DNA from 3 places in the Pseudoalteromonas sp. SR41-4 genome. Region 1 is predicted to be linked to each of the others. Evidence: predicted binding sites of a transcription regulator. Region 1 holds the regulator's gene; each other region holds the start of a gene.

Region 1 (5,741 bases):
AGCGCTTAAGCAGTGGTGCATGACTCATTACTTAATCTCCGGTGGCGTTTCAAAAGTATGATAAGGCGCAGGCGATGCCACCTCCCATTCCAAACCCTCAGCACCATCCCACACTTTGGCGGGCACTTTATCGCCGCCTCGTGCACACTTAAATACTACAACCACAAATAACAATTGTGATAAACCAAAAGCAAAGCCACCAATACTAATAATCGCGTTAAAGTCTGCAAATTGCAGTGCGTAGTCAGGAATCCGGCGCGGCATACCGGCCAAACCAACAAAGTGCATAGGGAAAAACAATACATTCACGCTCACTAAAGACAACCAAAAATGCCATTTAGCCAAGGTGATATTGAACATATTTCCCGTCCATTTTGGCAGCCAATAATACGCCCCGGCCATAATTGAAAATATCGCCCCAGTCACTAACACATAATGAAAATGCGCCACCACAAAATAAGTATCATGGTATTGAAAATCAGCAGGAGTAATCGCCAGCATCAACCCAGAGAAACCACCTAAAGTGAATAACACAATAAACGCAATACTAAATAACATAGGCACTTCAAAACTAATCGAACCACGCCACATGGTGGCTACCCAGTTAAATACTTTGACCCCAGTTGGCACCGATATCAGCATAGTTGCATACATAAAAAATAATTCGCCAGCGACAGGCATACCTGTGGTAAACATATGATGCGCCCAAACTATAAAGCTAAGTAAAGCAATCGAAGATGTGGCATATACCATAGAGGCATAACCAAATAATTTTTTACGTGAAAAGGTCGGCACTATAGTCGAGATAATGCCAAAGGCTGGCAGAATCATAATGTACACTTCAGGGTGACCAAAAAACCAAAATATGTGCTGGAACATCACCGGATCACCGCCCCCAGCAGCATCAAAAAAGCTGGTTGCAAAATACTTATCAGTCAATACCATAGTCACAGCACCGGCCAATACCGGCATCACAGCAATCAATAAAAAAGCGGTGATAAGCCATGTCCACACAAACAGCGGCAGCTTCATCCAAGTCATACCTGGCGCACGTAAATTAACGATAGTTACAATCACATTGATTGCGCCCATAATTGAGCTAATACCCATGATGTGAATAGCAAAAACAAATAATGCGGTATTATCGTTACTGTAAGTTGTTGACAGTGGTGCATAAAAAGTCCAGCCAAATGCCGGGCCACCACCTGGCATAAACAGGGATGCCAGTAAAATAATAAAAGCAAAAGGTAAAATCCAAAAGCTCCAATTATTCATCCGTGGTAATGCCATATCTGGTGCGCCAATCATGAGTGGTACCATCCAGTTAGCCAATCCTGTAAAGGCCGGCATAACGGCACCAAATACCATGATCAAGCCATGTACTGTGGTCATTTGATTGAAAAAGTGAGGCTCTACTAACTGTAAGCCAGGTTGAAATAACTCTGCGCGGATCACCATCGCCATGGCGCCACCAATTAAAAACATCGTCAACGAAAAAATTAAATATAAGCTACCGATATCTTTATGGTTAGTAGTATAAAGCCAGCGTTTAAAACCTTTCGCAGGATGATGATGTCCATCATGGTGTGCAGCTTGATCATGTTGTTGCTCTGTTACGCTACTCATTATTTAGCCTCCGAAGTTGCATCAATCGCGGCTTGTATCTGACTCGGTTGAATTACATCCCCAGTGTCATTGCCCCATGCATTACGCTTATAGGTGATCACAGCTGCTAGCTGCTTGATTGATAACTGCTTGTCAAATGCTTGCATAGCGGTACCTGGGCGACCATGAAGCACTACATCAATATGATCTTTAATATCTCCTAATACTACCGGACTGCCTTTGAGCGCCGGGAAAACCCCCGGTAAGCCCATACCTGTTGGTTGGTGACACGCAGCGCAACTGGCCATATAGACTTGCTCGCCGAGTGTCATTAATTCTTCTTTTGGTAATGTTTGATCTAATAATGCAGCATCAGCAATTGCAGCGTTTGCTTTTGCCTGCTTAGCTTCGCTCAGCCAGTTTGCAAATGCTTGCTCAGATTTAGCTTCAACCACCACAGGCATAAAGCCATGATCCTTTCCGCATAGTTCTGCACATTGCCCTCGATAAATGCCCTCTTCATTAATTCTGGTCCAAGTTTCATTGATAAACCCAGGGTTAGCATCTTTTTTCACTGCAAAATCAGGCACCCACCAAGAATGAATAACGTCGTCTGAGGTCATTAAAAATCGTACTTTTTGATTAATTGGCAACACCAAAGGTTTATCAACTTCAAGCAGGTAATTAGGGTTTTTATTTGCAAGATTAGTTATTTCATCTTGAGGTGTAGCAAGCATTGAATAAAACTCAACATCTTCACCCATGTACTCATAATGCCATTTCCATTGAGAACCAGTAATTTTAATCGTGAGATCAGCTTTACTAGCATCTTCCATTGCAATCAAAGTTTTTGTCGCAGGAATTGCCATACCAATTAAAATCACAAACGGGATTGCCGTCCAAAGGATTTCAACTTTAGTACTTTCATGAAATTGGGCTGGTTTTGCCCCTTTAGATTTACGGTGGTGGATCAGTGCCCAAAACATGACGGCGAACACGATGACCCCAATCACACAACATATAATAAATATTGTCATGTGCAGCTGATAAACATCATTACTTATATCTGTTACGCCCTTACGCATATTAAACTGGCTATTAGCCAATACTTGCTGCGGTAGAACAAACAATATAAGCCACAAGGTAGAGCTCAATTTACCCATGTGACGGCTCCTTTAAATGCTATTGCAAAACGCAAAGCGAAAAGGCGGCACAGCTTTATTCGCGCCAATTCGTTATTTTTTATTGTTACTGAATATTAACGCAACCCTAAATTATGCTATTGAGCAAAATTGTTAGACTTTTAAAGTAGCTGTTAACACAGTGTATTAACCAATTAGTTAAAAAATGAACAATTAGCAAGTTTTAAGAGCAATTAAATTCTTTTTTGGTGCATAAATAACAGCTAAAAATCAGCGCGTTATTTTGTAATTAGGGATAATATTAGAGGGCTAAAAGTAGCTGACAAGTAGATTTGATAGGGCTTAGGACGCTATAGCTAAGTATAAAATCTAGCCATTAAAGCGGTAAAAAATTAAATGCACCAAACTTCACCAATTTGGTGCAAAATACAGATCAAAAAATTTACATCCAATCAGCGTTGCGGATCACCCCAACAGCTAACCCTTCAATATTGAAAGATTCATGTTCAAGATCCACTTCAATCGGTGAAAATTCATCGTTTTCAGCATGTAAAAAAACTTTTTTACCTGCTTTTTCAAGGCGTTTTACTGTTACATCGTCATCAACACGGGCAACCACCACTTGGCCATTTTCAGCAACTTGAGTGCTGTGTACTGCCAATAAATCGCCATCCATAATACCAATGTCTTTCATACTCATGCCTTGCACACGCAGTAAAAAATCAGCAGCCGGTTTAAACAAGAGTGGATCTATTTTGCAATGACTTTCAACATGCTGCTCTGCCAAAATAGGCTCACCAGCGGCAACTCTGCCTATTAGAGGTAAACCAAGTTGTTCCGGCTCATCCTCTTCAACTAACTGAATACCTCGACTAGCACCGGGCTTCATTTTAATAACGCCCTTTTTCGCTAATGCCTTTAAATGTTCTTCCGCTGCATTAGCACTTTTAAAACCTAACGTTTGCGCAATCTCAGCACGGGTTGGCGGCATACCGGTATCTTTAATAAAAACTTTAATAAGTTCGAGAATTTGAGCTTGGCGATTCGTTAATGGGCGCATACAACTGGTTTTCCATACAGTACATTTAACTGTGAGTATATACAGTTATCTGAAAATCGCAAATATAAATTGGCTTAAAATCGCGCCGTTAATAACAAGCTCATACTATTTAAACCACTTCCAGAATCAAGCGCAGATCCAAGACCAAACTTTAATGCTACATGTTGATTAAACCAATATTGCGTTTGCAGTTCATAGTTGTCTTTTAGATTTTTCTGATTCCGAATATTGGCAACGACTCCCACTGACCATGCTTGATTTACATAATAAACCGCCTGCCCCTGCACATAACGATAACGCCCTGCCAATTGCTTTAGCTCTAAATCCCAACCTTGATTGCTAACTATATTTGTCCAACGAACATAAGGTGCATAAGTCCATTCAACCGCGACTCTTTCATTATCTTTGCCAAACCACATATCATGGCGCTCTAAGCGACTGTAATATACATTGAACCCTAGTTGTAACTGTTCATTCATTTGCTTACCAACAGCGGCACTCACTAAATAATCAGTATTTTGCCAATAGCTATTATCCTCACAGAGGCGCTGCGCGCTGGCACTAATAACTAATCCTGCGGGACCATAGATGGCAGCATCGGCATTTAAATAGCTAAAATCATCATTAGCAAACCCACCAATAGCATAATTATTGACTTGATTTAAATACGCTTTTAGCTCGTATGGACCAGTCAAAGATTCAAGATCTTGCGCAAAATATCGGTATCGTGCGCCTAAAAAAGATTCATCTAAACCAGCTAAATCGGTAAAACCAATATCGAGTTGATGTTGGGTACTAGCAACAGCCTGCGGCTGAGCAACAAGGCTCATCAATAATATTGCACCACATCCAAATACCTTTACTTTCATCCTTAAGATCCATTAACAGTTAGATAATATAGGTACATTTTATCTATTTTTATGATCTTAACTGTAGGAAAATGTTTAAAAGTGTAGACTGATTTAGTAAATAACTTAGTGAGGTAGACAGATGAGTATTTGGTATCAACCGATCACCCTAGCACAATGTAAGCAACTTGATGACGGCATAAGTGGTCAAGGCACATTGATGAAAACCATGGGCATTGAAATAAGTGAAATAGGCGATGATTATTTAGTAGCAACGATGCCCGCGATCCCAGCTCATCATAACCCTATGGGTATGGTGCATGGCGGCGCAAATGTTGTACTTGCAGAAACGGTGGCGAGTTATGCTGCAAACTTTGCTGTTGATTTTACAAAGTTTTATTGTGTTGGCCAGGAGATCAATGCCAATCATCTAAAAGCATCACGTAATGGTTTATTAACCGCGATAGCAACACCACTACACTTAGGCAAGCGTACATCCGTATGGGAAATAAAAATCACCAATAGTCGTGGAGAACTGTGCTGCGTATCAAGAATGACCGCAGCAATTGTAGAGCGAAAAGGCTAACTTGAAAGTGGATAAATTGTAATTTCAATACCTGCGCCAATAGCAGAAATACGCAATAAAGTATCGGCACTGAGCGCTTGATTAAAGCATTTTGGCGAAGTGCCTGATTCAAAGCCAATATCAAAGGTGCGCTTTGAGCATGATAACCACTGCTTTAATGCATTGCGTGAGCAAGATTCAATTAACTCACATAAGTGGTTAATCGCTTTATCTGGTGAGATAACGTCTTCATTAGACTCAATACGTGCTAGTTGACGGTACTCATCTTTATCGTAATGCAAAACCACAGCACTTTTTTTTAAGTCTGCAACTAACAAACTAATATCTTGCTTTGATTCAAGCTCTAGATCTACATTTAAAAATTGAATTTCCGACATTGTTTCATTTTTACCCTGCGTTAATAACAACGCAAACTTTAACCTAATTTTGCGTATATACCAAATCTAGAGTAGCTAGTTTTATTTTGTTGATGCGACAATTTGCCACATTGGCAAACTCAA
Region 2 (5,741 bases), on a different contig from region 1:
TGATTACATGTGGTGTATGGTTACTAAAGAAGTCTTTAATTATACTTGTATCACTAGGTTCAATATTTACAGCATTTCTCGTACTGTCACCAATAATTGGATGCTCTGTCGTCAAAAAAGTCAGAGAGCAAAATTTATCCTTCGCTGATAAAGATACTTTTTTATTACCTACGTTAAAAACCGGTATGTGTAGCTTTCCTTCAAATAAAGGATCTACCTTGGTATTTGCGACGAGGATCCCCTTCGCACCAAGACTTCCTTTAGAAGACAAAAATGCAAAGGCATTATTCGGCATCTTTATTGTCTGCTCTGTACAGATAAGCAAACAACTGTTTGGCGAAATCACGACTTTATCTGTGATATTTCTCCAATCAGAATCCCCTGCTTTCTTGTACATAGAGCCGACACTAAGATCGACAGAAACCTGCTCTGCCGAATCAGTGCACAGAGGAGCTATATCTATTCTTCTATTCTCTAAATCCTTTGCAAGTATCATAGACTATCCTTAGTAATTAGTTAGCTTTTACCTGAACTACCAAAACCACCTTCACCACGCTCAGTCGCATCAAATTCGTTAACAACGTTAAAACCTACTTGTACAATCGGCACAAACACAAGCTGAGCGATTCTTTCGCCTACTTTAACGGTATATGTTTTATCACTGCGGTTCCATAAAGAAATAAAGATTTGCCCTTGGTAGTCTGAGTCAATAAGCCCAACTAAATTACCCATAACTAAGCCATGCTTATGACCGGAACCAGAGCGTGGTATTATAGTAGCGGCAAGGCCATTATCTTTCATATGTACCGCAAAGCCAGATGGAATAAGTTCAACTTGGCCTGGTTCTAAAACCAAATCAGTTTCAATACAAGCTCTCAGATCAATACCTGCTGAGCCTTCAGTTGCATAGCTAGGTAGCGGGAACTCATTGCCTAAACGTTTATCTATAATTTTTAAATCAATATTTCTCATTTTTACTTTCTACTTTGAATAAGTCTATAAACAGAATAATACAGATAATATAACTTAACGACCAGCCGAAAACTCATGCCACGAGTTAATCAGGTCAACAAAGTCTTCAAAACCACAACCACTGCTTAAATCATTCTCTTCAAGCATTAATTCATCATCTTGGTAGGCTAATATATCTTCGTTATCTTGATGCAGCGCATGCGCTTCAAATAACGCTTCATCTTTAGACAGAATTAGGTCAATTTCTTGGCCTTTAAGTGTTACCGGCTCAAAGCTTGAACTCACCGAGCTAATAAGTGCCTGCACCATCGCGACTTTGTCTTTGCCTATTTCTTCATTTAACCAACGGCCAATAACCGCATGTTCACTGCTAATTTTAATCCGCAGGCCACTTATTGGATCGCGTATAAATTGGTATTCCATAACTTTACCTAAATACAACTAATGATCGGGATTATACCCTAGTCAGTGCTGAATAAATAAAGCCAGTGACAAAAATAGCGCTAAAAAGCGCTATTCTTTGAAGTGATACAGCTACCGATAAGATCTAAACCGCGCGGCATCAATGATTGCCCAAATATAGACGATCGGCAGTAATATAAAACCAATCGCAACATAAATAAGCGCGCCACTAATAACCCACGCTAGGAAGAAACCAATTGCCGCCATGATCCGGCCTTGAACTAACTGCCCTAAACCTGGGAAAAATATATTACAAATCGCTGCGATAACATTACCGCCTGAACCTTGCTCTGCCATGTTAACCTCAATTATTAATTTAATTTTATTCTTATCTACTTACATTCTTCATGCCAATTATTTAGTTATTAAAAATCAATATGTTAAAATCAACGGTAATACGAAGAACTAGCTAAAATCGTGATTTTTACTAAATATAAGTCAAATTGGCGATATCACTTCACACCACTGATCTAGCTTAGCTAAAAAATGACTATAAATGAATCATTAAGTTTTTAAAGCCTTTAGACTATGTATTAAATTAACTGGTTATAAAAACAGTATTTTATTTAGCCTAACAAAAACACCTGTTATACTGCTTTTAATATTGATTGAAAAGGCGTGATGATGGACGTTTCAGAATTACTCGACGGTTTAAATGATAAACAACGGGATGCAGTTGCAGCCCCACTCCAAAATATGCTGGTGCTTGCTGGCGCAGGCTCTGGGAAAACTCGAGTACTCGTTCATCGTATCGCATGGTTAATGCAGGTTGAGCAAGCCTCCGCTTATAGTATTTTTGCAGTAACCTTTACCAATAAAGCAGCTAAAGAAATGCGCACGCGCGTTGAACAAGCCCTTCAGGCACCAGTAGGTGGTATGTGGATTGGTACTTTCCATGGCTTATCACACCGTATATTGCGCGCCCACCATCGCGAAGCAAACTTACCAGAAGCGTTTCAAATTTTAGACTCTGATGATCAACTTAGAATGATCAAACGCTTATTAAAAGCCATGAATATTGATGACAAAAAATGGCCTGCAAAACAGTTTGGCTGGTATATCAGCGCCAAGAAAGATGAAGGTCTGCGCCCCAAAGATATCCAAGCTTACGACATCAACGAACAAATGATGCTTAAAGTTTACACCGCTTATCAAGAAGCATGTGATCGAGCAGGATTAGTTGATTTTGCCGAAATCTTATTACGTAGTTTTGAAGTACTAAAAAATAATCCAACCTTACTACGTCACTACCAGCAACGTTTTGCCCATATGCTAGTAGACGAGTTTCAAGATACCAACACCATTCAATATGCATGGCTTAAATTATTAGCCGGCGATACCAACAGCATCATGATCGTAGGTGATGATGACCAAAGTATTTACGGTTGGCGTGGTGCTAAAATTGAAAACATTAAGCGCTTTTTGACCGATTTTAAAGCCGAAACTATTCGCCTTGAACAAAACTATCGCTCTACTGCCACTATTCTAAAAGCGTCTAATGCACTTATTCAAAATAACTCAGACCGAATGGGTAAAAGCCTCTGGACTGATGGCAATGATGGTGAACCTATTTCTGTTTATGCCGCTTTTAACGAATTAGACGAAGCGCGCTTTGTAAGCAGCAAATTACGCAGCTGGTTAAACGCTGGTAATGCCCTACAAGATGCGGCGATTTTATATCGTAGTAACGCGCAATCGCGGGTACTTGAAGAAGCGATGTTACAAGAAGGCTTGAAGTACCGCATTTACGGCGGTATGCGCTTCTTTGAACGTCAGGAAATTAAAGATGCGCTGGCATATTTACGGCTCGTAGGTAATCGTCAGGATGATGCTGCATTTGAGCGAGTGATTAACACTCCTGCTCGTGGCATTGGCGATAAAACCTTAAGCCATATTCGCGATTGTGCGCGTAGCGAATCATTGCCATTATGGTACGCCGCCAAAGCCATCGTAGAACAACAACATTTATCAGGACGTGCGGCGACGGTTGTTACTAAGTTTGTTGAACTGGTAGAACATATTGAAGATAAAATTGGTGATCTCACTTTAGAAGAGCAAGCGAAATACGCTATTCAAACATCTGGTTTAATGGCGATGTATCAAGCAGAAAAAGGCGAAAAGGGCCGCGCCCGGGTAGAAAACTTAGAAGAGCTGATCAGCGCCTGTGGCCAATACGAACTCCCGGAAGATGAAGAGTTTAGCTCACCACTGCAAGGATTCTTGGCTTATACCTCACTGGAATCCGGTGATGGTCAAGCTGAAGAACATGAAGATGCAGTGCAAATGATGACGTTGCACTCAGCGAAAGGCTTAGAGTTTCCACTCGTATTTATGGTTGGTGTTGAAGAAGGCATGTTCCCATCTCAACAAAGTAATGAAGAATCAGGTCGGTTAGAAGAAGAGCGTCGTCTTTGTTATGTCGGCATGACTCGCGCCATGGAAAAACTCTATATTAGCCATGCCGAGAGCCGCCGTCTTTATGGTCAAGAAAAGTACCACAGTCCATCACGCTTTTTACGTGAAATGCCTGAAGATTGTATTGAAGAAATTCGTATTAAAACTCAAGTATCGCGACCACCCGCAGCAGGACGATTTAGCTCATCAGTAAGTCATGCCGTATTTGAAGAAAGTGGCTTTAGCTTAGGACAACACGTATTACATGCAAAATTTGGTATGGGAACGGTTATTAATTACGAAGGCAGTGGCGCTCAATCTCGCGTACAAGTGAATTTTGATGACTTTGGTAGTAAGTGGTTAGTAACTGTTTATGCACGACTACAAGCCATTTAACTCGTTAATAAGTAATATCCTACCGCAAATTGCCTATGCTAAACATAGGCAATTGCTACTCATTACTGGCGAACAAAACTGGTGTTATCAACAGGCTAATGAGTTACTCAAGCAACTTTGCCATCCGCTTGTTAAGGTATTATCAACTAGTGGCGAACTCACTGACAGTAGCTGGCCTGAACATACTCATCAAATTCTTGGCCAAGAATTTCAGCATGTTATTTATGACGGTTTTAGTGGCTTAGTGCCAGACAAATTTGCTGCTCTTAGTGGCACTGTTCAGGCTGGCGGTTTATTTATTGTATTGTTGCCAGAACTTGATGATTTACACTATTGGTGTGACCCAGCACTGACCGCCTTTCAATCATTTGCTCAACAACAACAGCAGAGTTATTTTAACCAACGCTTGGCACGCTTACTCCAGAGTAATTTGTATCTGCACCTCAGCCAACAATCAGGCTGGCAAACGTTACCAGAAACAAGCCAGCTAGCAGGTAAAATAAACCTAACTGAACAGCAATTTTGCATCGAGCAAATCATTAGAACTGCCAACGGTAGAGCCAATCGCCCTTTATTGATCAGCGCCGATCGTGGCCGTGGAAAATCGGCGGCTTTAGGGCTTGCTGCTGCAACACTTAACGATAAAAAAATACTCATTTGTGCACAGCAGTTTAACGCCCTACACAGCTGTTTTAAACACTTTGCCGCAGCACGAGGATTAAGCTATCAAACTCGGGATAAACAACTCGCCAACTTGCATTATATCGCTCCGGATCAATTACTAAATGAACTACCTGACTGTGATGTATTGTTGGTTGATGAAGCTGCTGCGATCCCAGTACCATTATTAATTAAAATGCTCACGCATTATCCCCGCATTATATTTGCCAGCACTATGGTAGGTTATGAAGGGAATGGCCGCGGGTATACTTTAAAATTCAAACGTTACCTAGAGCAACATTATAAAAATATGCATAATGTTACTCTAGAGCAACCAATTCGCTTCGCAGCGAATGATCCGCTAGAACAGCATATTTGTAATTTGTTAGCACTTGACGCCGATTATCAAGATATTACGCTAGACACCAGCGCTCTGCTCTATTCTGAACTGACTCCCCAACACCTTGCTGAAAATGAAGCACTACTGCGTCAAGTCATTGGGCTATTAGCATTAGCGCATTATCAAACTAGCGTGAATGACTTGCGTCACTTACTCGACGCGACAGAGCAACGCATCTTTGTATGTCAGCAACAAGGCGTTATTATTGCAGTATGCCTAATTGCGATTGAAGGCGGTTTAACCGCAGACTTGAGTCAACAGGTTGTTAGTGGTCAACGTCGCCCACAGGGGCATTTAATGGCGCAAACATTAGCACAGTTAAGTGCTAATGCTGACGTACTAACAAGGTTGTGTGCTCGTGTTGTGCGCATTGCTGTAGCTCCATCACAGCATAGTAAATGTATTGGCTCACAACTTATTGCTCATTGTGAACAGCAACTAGCATCGAGCTGTGACT
Region 3 (5,741 bases), on a different contig from region 1:
AAGCGTTTCCCTGGTTGAATTGTTTCGAGTATTTCTACAACAATCTGATCTTTACCAAGCAGGGTTGGGTAGCCTTTTTGTAATGTTTCAAGCGTAAAGTTGATATACGCTGGTTTATTATCGGTGAGATCTTCTAAGCCAAAATTGAATTGACTACCTTCAATTAGCCGGCTAGTTGCCTCGTCACCATCAATATCTGGGAATACATTATCAACGCCGTCACGAAAAAGTAACTCATATCCTACAAGTTGTTTGTTTCGATCTAAAATTGGTTGGCGTGCAGCATAAAAATACATAAACAGCGGGTCCACATCAGTTAAGCGATTACTTGGGCAATATAAGATAAAACAACATAAATAGCATTAACTATATTTAAAATATCAATACTATAGTATTGATTAATTGCAAAATCATCGATCTAATCCTAGGGTAATTAAGTATTAATTACCATGTTCTATAGTCAAATAATTAACCATTAGGTAAAACCGCTTAACCCTATATCATTGTAAGGTTAACTTAGTAATTGGAGTTATTCACCCTTTGCGTGATATAGTCAAGCTCTAGGTTGGTTTTTACACCAATAATGACTTTATATAGTATTGATTTATGAGTCATTATTAGGATTAAAAGCCAGGTTTTAACTTCAGAGTTGGAGGCGAGTTTGGAAACTGGAATGATTATTTCTTTAGCTGCGTATTTTATCGTAATGCTAGGTATTGGCTTGTACGCTTATAAGCAGTCTACCGCCGATGTGTCGGGCTATATGTTGGGTGGCAGAAGTTTATCACCAGCTGTAGCTGCTCTATCTGCCGGTGCATCGGATATGAGTGGTTGGCTACTTATGGGCTTACCCGGTGCTATGTATCTATTTGGCTTAAGTAAAGTTTGGATTGCAATAGGCTTAGTACTTGGCGCTTGGGCAAACTACTTCTTAGTAGCGCCACGCCTGCGTGTCTATACTGAGAAAGCGAATGACTCGATTACTATTCCTGATTACTTTGCTAATCGTTTTGCTGATAATAAAAATATATTACGTGTAATTTCGGCAATCGTGATCATCGTTTTCTTCACACTTTATACTTCTTCAGGCGTTGTCGCTGGCGGTAAATTATTCGAAAACTCATTTCAGATGAGTTACGAAACGGGGCTTTATGTGACAACCGGGGTCGTCGTACTTTATACATTGTTTGGTGGTTTCTTAGCTGTGAGTTTGACTGACTTTGTGCAAGGTTGCATCATGTTCATCTCGCTACTTGCTGTACCTATTGTTACTTATATGATGCTAGATCAGCCAGTGTTAGACACACTTACTAATGCCAGTTATGACTTGCTGTTAAGCGCTCCGAAAGAGAGCGAAGTCCACTCTCTTAATATGTTAGATTGGTTTGCAGGCGGTTCAACCATCGCTATTATTTCTGCAATGGCATGGGGCTTAGGTTATTTCGGTCAACCGCATATCATAGTGCGTTTTATGTCAGTACGATCTGTTAAAGATATGCCTACTATGCGTCGTATTGGTATGTCGTGGATGACCTTATCAGCAATTGGTGCAGTGTTAACAGGACTATTTGGTGCTGCTTACATGATCGAAAATCAAATGTTGATTGACGATAAAGAAACGATATTTTTAGTATTATCTGAATTGGTTTTCCATCCACTTATTGCCGGCTTTTTACTTGCTGCTATTTTAGCTGCGATTATGAGTACTATTTCATCTCAGTTATTGGTTTGTTCAAGCTCTTTGACTGAAGACTTCTACAAAATTTATTTAAACCGTGATGCATCACAAACCGAGCTGGTTTTAGTTGGTCGAATTAGTGTACTACTCGTTGCATTATTTGCTATTTATTTGGCTTATGACCGCGACAGTTCTATTTTAGATTTAGTAAGTAATGCGTGGGCAGGTTTTGGGGCTGCGTTTGGCCCGTTAGTATTACTTAGTTTATATTGGAAGCGAATGAATCTACAAGGTGCGATCAGTGGTATGGTTGTGGGTGCAGGGACAGTGTTGATCTGGATATATGCGCCAATCACCATAAATGGAGAGAGTCTCAGCAGTATCATTTATGAAATTATACCGGGCTTTATACTTGCAACAATTGCAATCATTACAGTGAGCTTATCAACAGCGCCACCAAATAAAGAGATCACCGAATTATTTGATGAAGTTGAACGAGGGCTATAACGAGTAGTAATTTTTATAACTAAAAAAGGGCAATTAATTGCCCTTTTTTAGTTAGTTAACTTATGATTTTTTAGCTTGCTTCTTTATCAGTGCTGGCTTTAATAGACGCTACATTTTCTTTTTTTACTTTCGCCGTTGGTGCTTTCTGTATTGCCTCTTTGCCGCCTTTAAGTACATTCATAAAGTCGTCTTTACTTTTAGCAATCTCAAGTGCGAGCGATTCGATTTGTTGTTCGCTTAGTGGTACATCAACTTTCTCAAGCATAACCTCAAGCGACTCTGCTATATCAAGCATTTTGTCATACGCGTCAGCTTCTTTTTTAGTAGTAAACGTCATACGCTCGACTCCGTTTCTCTCTACAACATATTTAACAACAACAGCCATGATTTCTCCTGCCAATTTGCTTGGTGAATAACAAGTTCACCTTGATTGATTACTGTTTTTATGTACAGTAATTGTTTATTGGTCTTTTTGCAAGTGAACATTTTTATTTTTTACTATTAGGATTTGACAAAGAGGTACAACTTTACTTTATTTAAATAGTCGCACTTTTTTAGTATGACTTTATTTGGAAGTAGTCCAAAAGTGAAGGCATTAAAGTCAACTATTAATTGAGTCCACGTATGGACATCATGGAGGAGAAACATGAAGTTTTTAACTTTAATAGTCGTAGTGCTTGGCTTGGCTATATCATTGCCTAGTGGTGCCGCTGTAACTAAAACCGAAGCTACTGAAAGTATGGGTAAAGTTCAGTTAGTCAATGTTAATCAAGCAACAGTCGAGCAGCTTACCCAGCTGCCAGGTATTGGTAAATCAAAAGCACAAGCGATAGTTGATTACCGTACCGAGCAAGGCAAATTTAAGTCTGTTGCAGATCTAGCGCAGGTGAAAGGTATTGGCGATAAATTAGTCGCTAAACTGGATGGCAAAGTTACATTTTAAAAAACTACAGGGCGAATTATTCGCCCTGTTCAAATTGCTTTATAGCCTTGCTCAAATAGTGTTTAGAGAATTGAATTTCAACAGGGGTGGTTAACAACGGGTAACTTAACCCAGCCACCAGTAATACAGGAAGTAACAGCCAACCTTCGATATACGCTAATGATAGAAATACTGGGATCAATAAAATCAGCTTTATAATACGCAAACTGATTTTTTGCATTGGAGTTAACATACTCACTGCAATCGCAATTATTTGCTGACGTTGACGTATTTTAAACGATTTTAATTGCGTTACTTGACTTGAAAATAATGCAATCATCACAGCGACTTTTTAATTATTAAACGACTTACTACAACGCTTATCAGTATCAGAGTAAATACCGCAAAAATGATCTCCATCCATGCTGGCATACTTAACCCTGCAAATTGCCAATCGATGTTGCCACAGTCTCCTGTCGCAGCAAAAAAATGTGGCATCCACTCATGTAATGGTAATGGAAAATTAGGCTCGAATTCGCAGCTAAACGCAAAGGGATCGGTTGTCGTTTGCATATCAATATGTTGGCGTGCAATTAAGTAACCCCAAATACTAGCAACTGCCCATGCTGAAAATGCTGTTATACGGCAAATTAAATTGGTTGGTCTGACTGCGCCGACTAACCCTGCGGCTAGTAACCCTAGCATGGCAGTACGTTGATAAATACACATAATGCATGGCTCTAAGCCCATTTGGTATTGGAAATACAATGCGATTAATTCAAAAATAAAAGCGCTAAAAGCGAGTAGTAACCAAGCACTGCGTTGTTGGGCTAAATTTGCTAACCAAGTCATAAAATATCCAGTCTATAATTTGTGGATGAATTATGACTTAGTCATTAAACTACGCGCAAGGATAAATATGATTTGTAACAATAAAAAAGCTGCCGAAGCAGCTTTATTTACTGTTTGGATTATTTAATGCCCAGAACTTCCTATACTTTGTAAGCTTGCACTATGGTGCTCAATCCAGCCCCATTGATAGAATAAATCAGTCATTTCACTTAGGCCAAGATATGTCCCTGCTAAGCCAACAACCGTTAGCACTATGGTATAGGGGAGTGCCATGTAAACCATACGACCGTAGGATAATCGCAATACGGGAGCAAGGGTCGATGTTAGTAAGAATAAAAATGCAGCTTGACCGTTAGGTGTGGCAACACTTGGTAAATTTGTACCGGTATTAATTGCCACCGCTAATAAATCAAATTGATCGCGGCTAATTTGCCCTGCTTTTAATGCTGCCGCCACTTCATTAATATAAACAGTGCCAACAAAGACATTGTCACTGACCATCGAAAGTAGGCCATTTGCGACAAAAAACATAACTAACTGTAATTGCCCTTCAAATGTCAGTACCCAAGTTATTACAGGAGTAAATAAGTGTTGGTCAATAATGACTGCAACGATTGAGAAAAATACACATAACAGTGCAGTAAACGGCAGTGCTTCTTCAAAAGCCTTTCCTAGTTGGTGCTCTTCAATTATACCAGCGGACGCAGTTGCAAAAATAATGACGGATAAGCCGATTAAGCCAACAGTGGCAAGGTGTAATGCTAATGCAATGATCAACCATACAGCAATTAATGACTGAAACATCAAATTAACCTTATCGCGTTTGGTACGTTTGCTATCGAGCTCTTTTGCATGATCAGCTAGTATTTGATGAATCGTCTCTGGTAATTTGGCGCCGTATCCGAACGTTTTTGTCTTTTCAAGTAATATTGTAGTGATAATGCCAGCTATGAATACAGGCATAGTAACAGGCAACATACGCAAGAAAAATTCCCCAAATTGCCAGCTTGCTCGTTCTGCAATAATGAGGTTTTGTGGTTCACCTACCATAGTACAAACTCCGCCAATGGCTGTACCTATCGAGGCATGCATTAATAAGTTACGCAAAAAAGCTCGAAACTCTTCAAGTTCCTGACGATTAACCGGGCGTACTTGATTATCATCGTTAATATCATGTTCGCTAGTGGAATCTTTCCCAGAGGCGACTTTATGGTAAATACTGTAAAAGCCCATGGCGACAGCTATAACCACCGCCATAACTGTAAGTGCATCTAAAAATGCAGAAAGAAATGCCGCCGCAATAGTAAACGCCAAGGAAAGTACTGTTTTACTTCGAACTGACACCACTAGGCGTGTAAAAATATAGAGCAGTAAATCTTTCATAAAGTAGATACCTGCGACCATAAAGATCAGCAGTAAGATTACATCTACATTTTGAACAATTTCATGTTCTACTTGCCCTGCAGTTGTCATGCCTATGAATAGTGCTTCAATCGCAAGTAAACCGCCGGGTTGCAGTGGGTAACATTTCAGCGCCATCGCGAGAGTAAAGATAAACTCTAAAACTAATGCCCAACCAGCCATGTAAGGGTTGATATGAAACAACACAGGGTTAATAGCTAAAAAAGCAATAATTGTGTATTTATACCACTGTGGGGCCGAGCCTAAAAAATTCTTAAAAATTGCATTGAAAACACTCTGTTGCATAGGTGTTCCTTATTATTTTGCATTTAAGTATAACTATTGTTGGTTAAGTTAATGTAGTCTAGCTGTGGTGTAAAC

Evidence for each region. The regulator LexA, encoded in region 1, represses DNA repair genes until DNA is damaged. The targets are predictions, from matches to a motif close to TACTGTATNNNNATACAGTA.
Region 2: uvrD (DNA helicase II) is a predicted target of LexA. The motif match lies at 1,975-1,994, and genes of this name have one in related genera.
Region 3: H5180_RS12210 (YebG family protein) is a predicted target of LexA. The motif match lies at 2,621-2,640, and genes of this name have one in related genera.

The regions. Positions count from the first base shown of each region.
Region 1 is NZ_JACJEI010000007.1:111,181-116,921, reverse strand. Features, by position in the region: gene H5180_RS07820 (cytochrome c oxidase assembly protein) at 1-28, opposite strand, end outside; gene ctaD (cytochrome c oxidase subunit I) at 28-1,626, opposite strand; gene coxB (cytochrome c oxidase subunit II) at 1,626-2,768, opposite strand; gene lexA (transcriptional repressor LexA) at 3,190-3,807, opposite strand; gene H5180_RS07800 (hypothetical protein) at 3,882-4,676, opposite strand; gene H5180_RS07795 (PaaI family thioesterase) at 4,798-5,241, shown strand; gene H5180_RS07790 (hypothetical protein) at 5,238-5,618, opposite strand.
Region 2 is NZ_JACJEI010000018.1:85,300-91,040, forward strand. Features, by position in the region: gene H5180_RS15010 (dCTP deaminase domain-containing protein) at 1-496, opposite strand, end outside; gene dut (dUTP diphosphatase) at 517-972, opposite strand; gene H5180_RS15020 (YacL family protein) at 1,027-1,395, opposite strand; gene H5180_RS15025 (hypothetical protein) at 1,507-1,731, opposite strand; gene uvrD (DNA helicase II) at 2,059-4,224, shown strand; gene H5180_RS15035 (GNAT family N-acetyltransferase) at 4,202-5,741, shown strand, end outside.
Region 3 is NZ_JACJEI010000013.1:89,017-94,757, forward strand. Features, by position in the region: gene H5180_RS12200 (EAL and HDOD domain-containing protein) at 1-296, opposite strand, end outside; gene putP (sodium/proline symporter PutP) at 674-2,185, shown strand; gene H5180_RS12210 (YebG family protein) at 2,256-2,570, opposite strand; gene H5180_RS12215 (ComEA family DNA-binding protein) at 2,832-3,128, shown strand; gene H5180_RS12220 (DUF6170 family protein) at 3,145-3,447, opposite strand; gene dsbB (disulfide bond formation protein DsbB) at 3,447-3,959, opposite strand; gene nhaB (sodium/proton antiporter NhaB) at 4,083-5,666, opposite strand.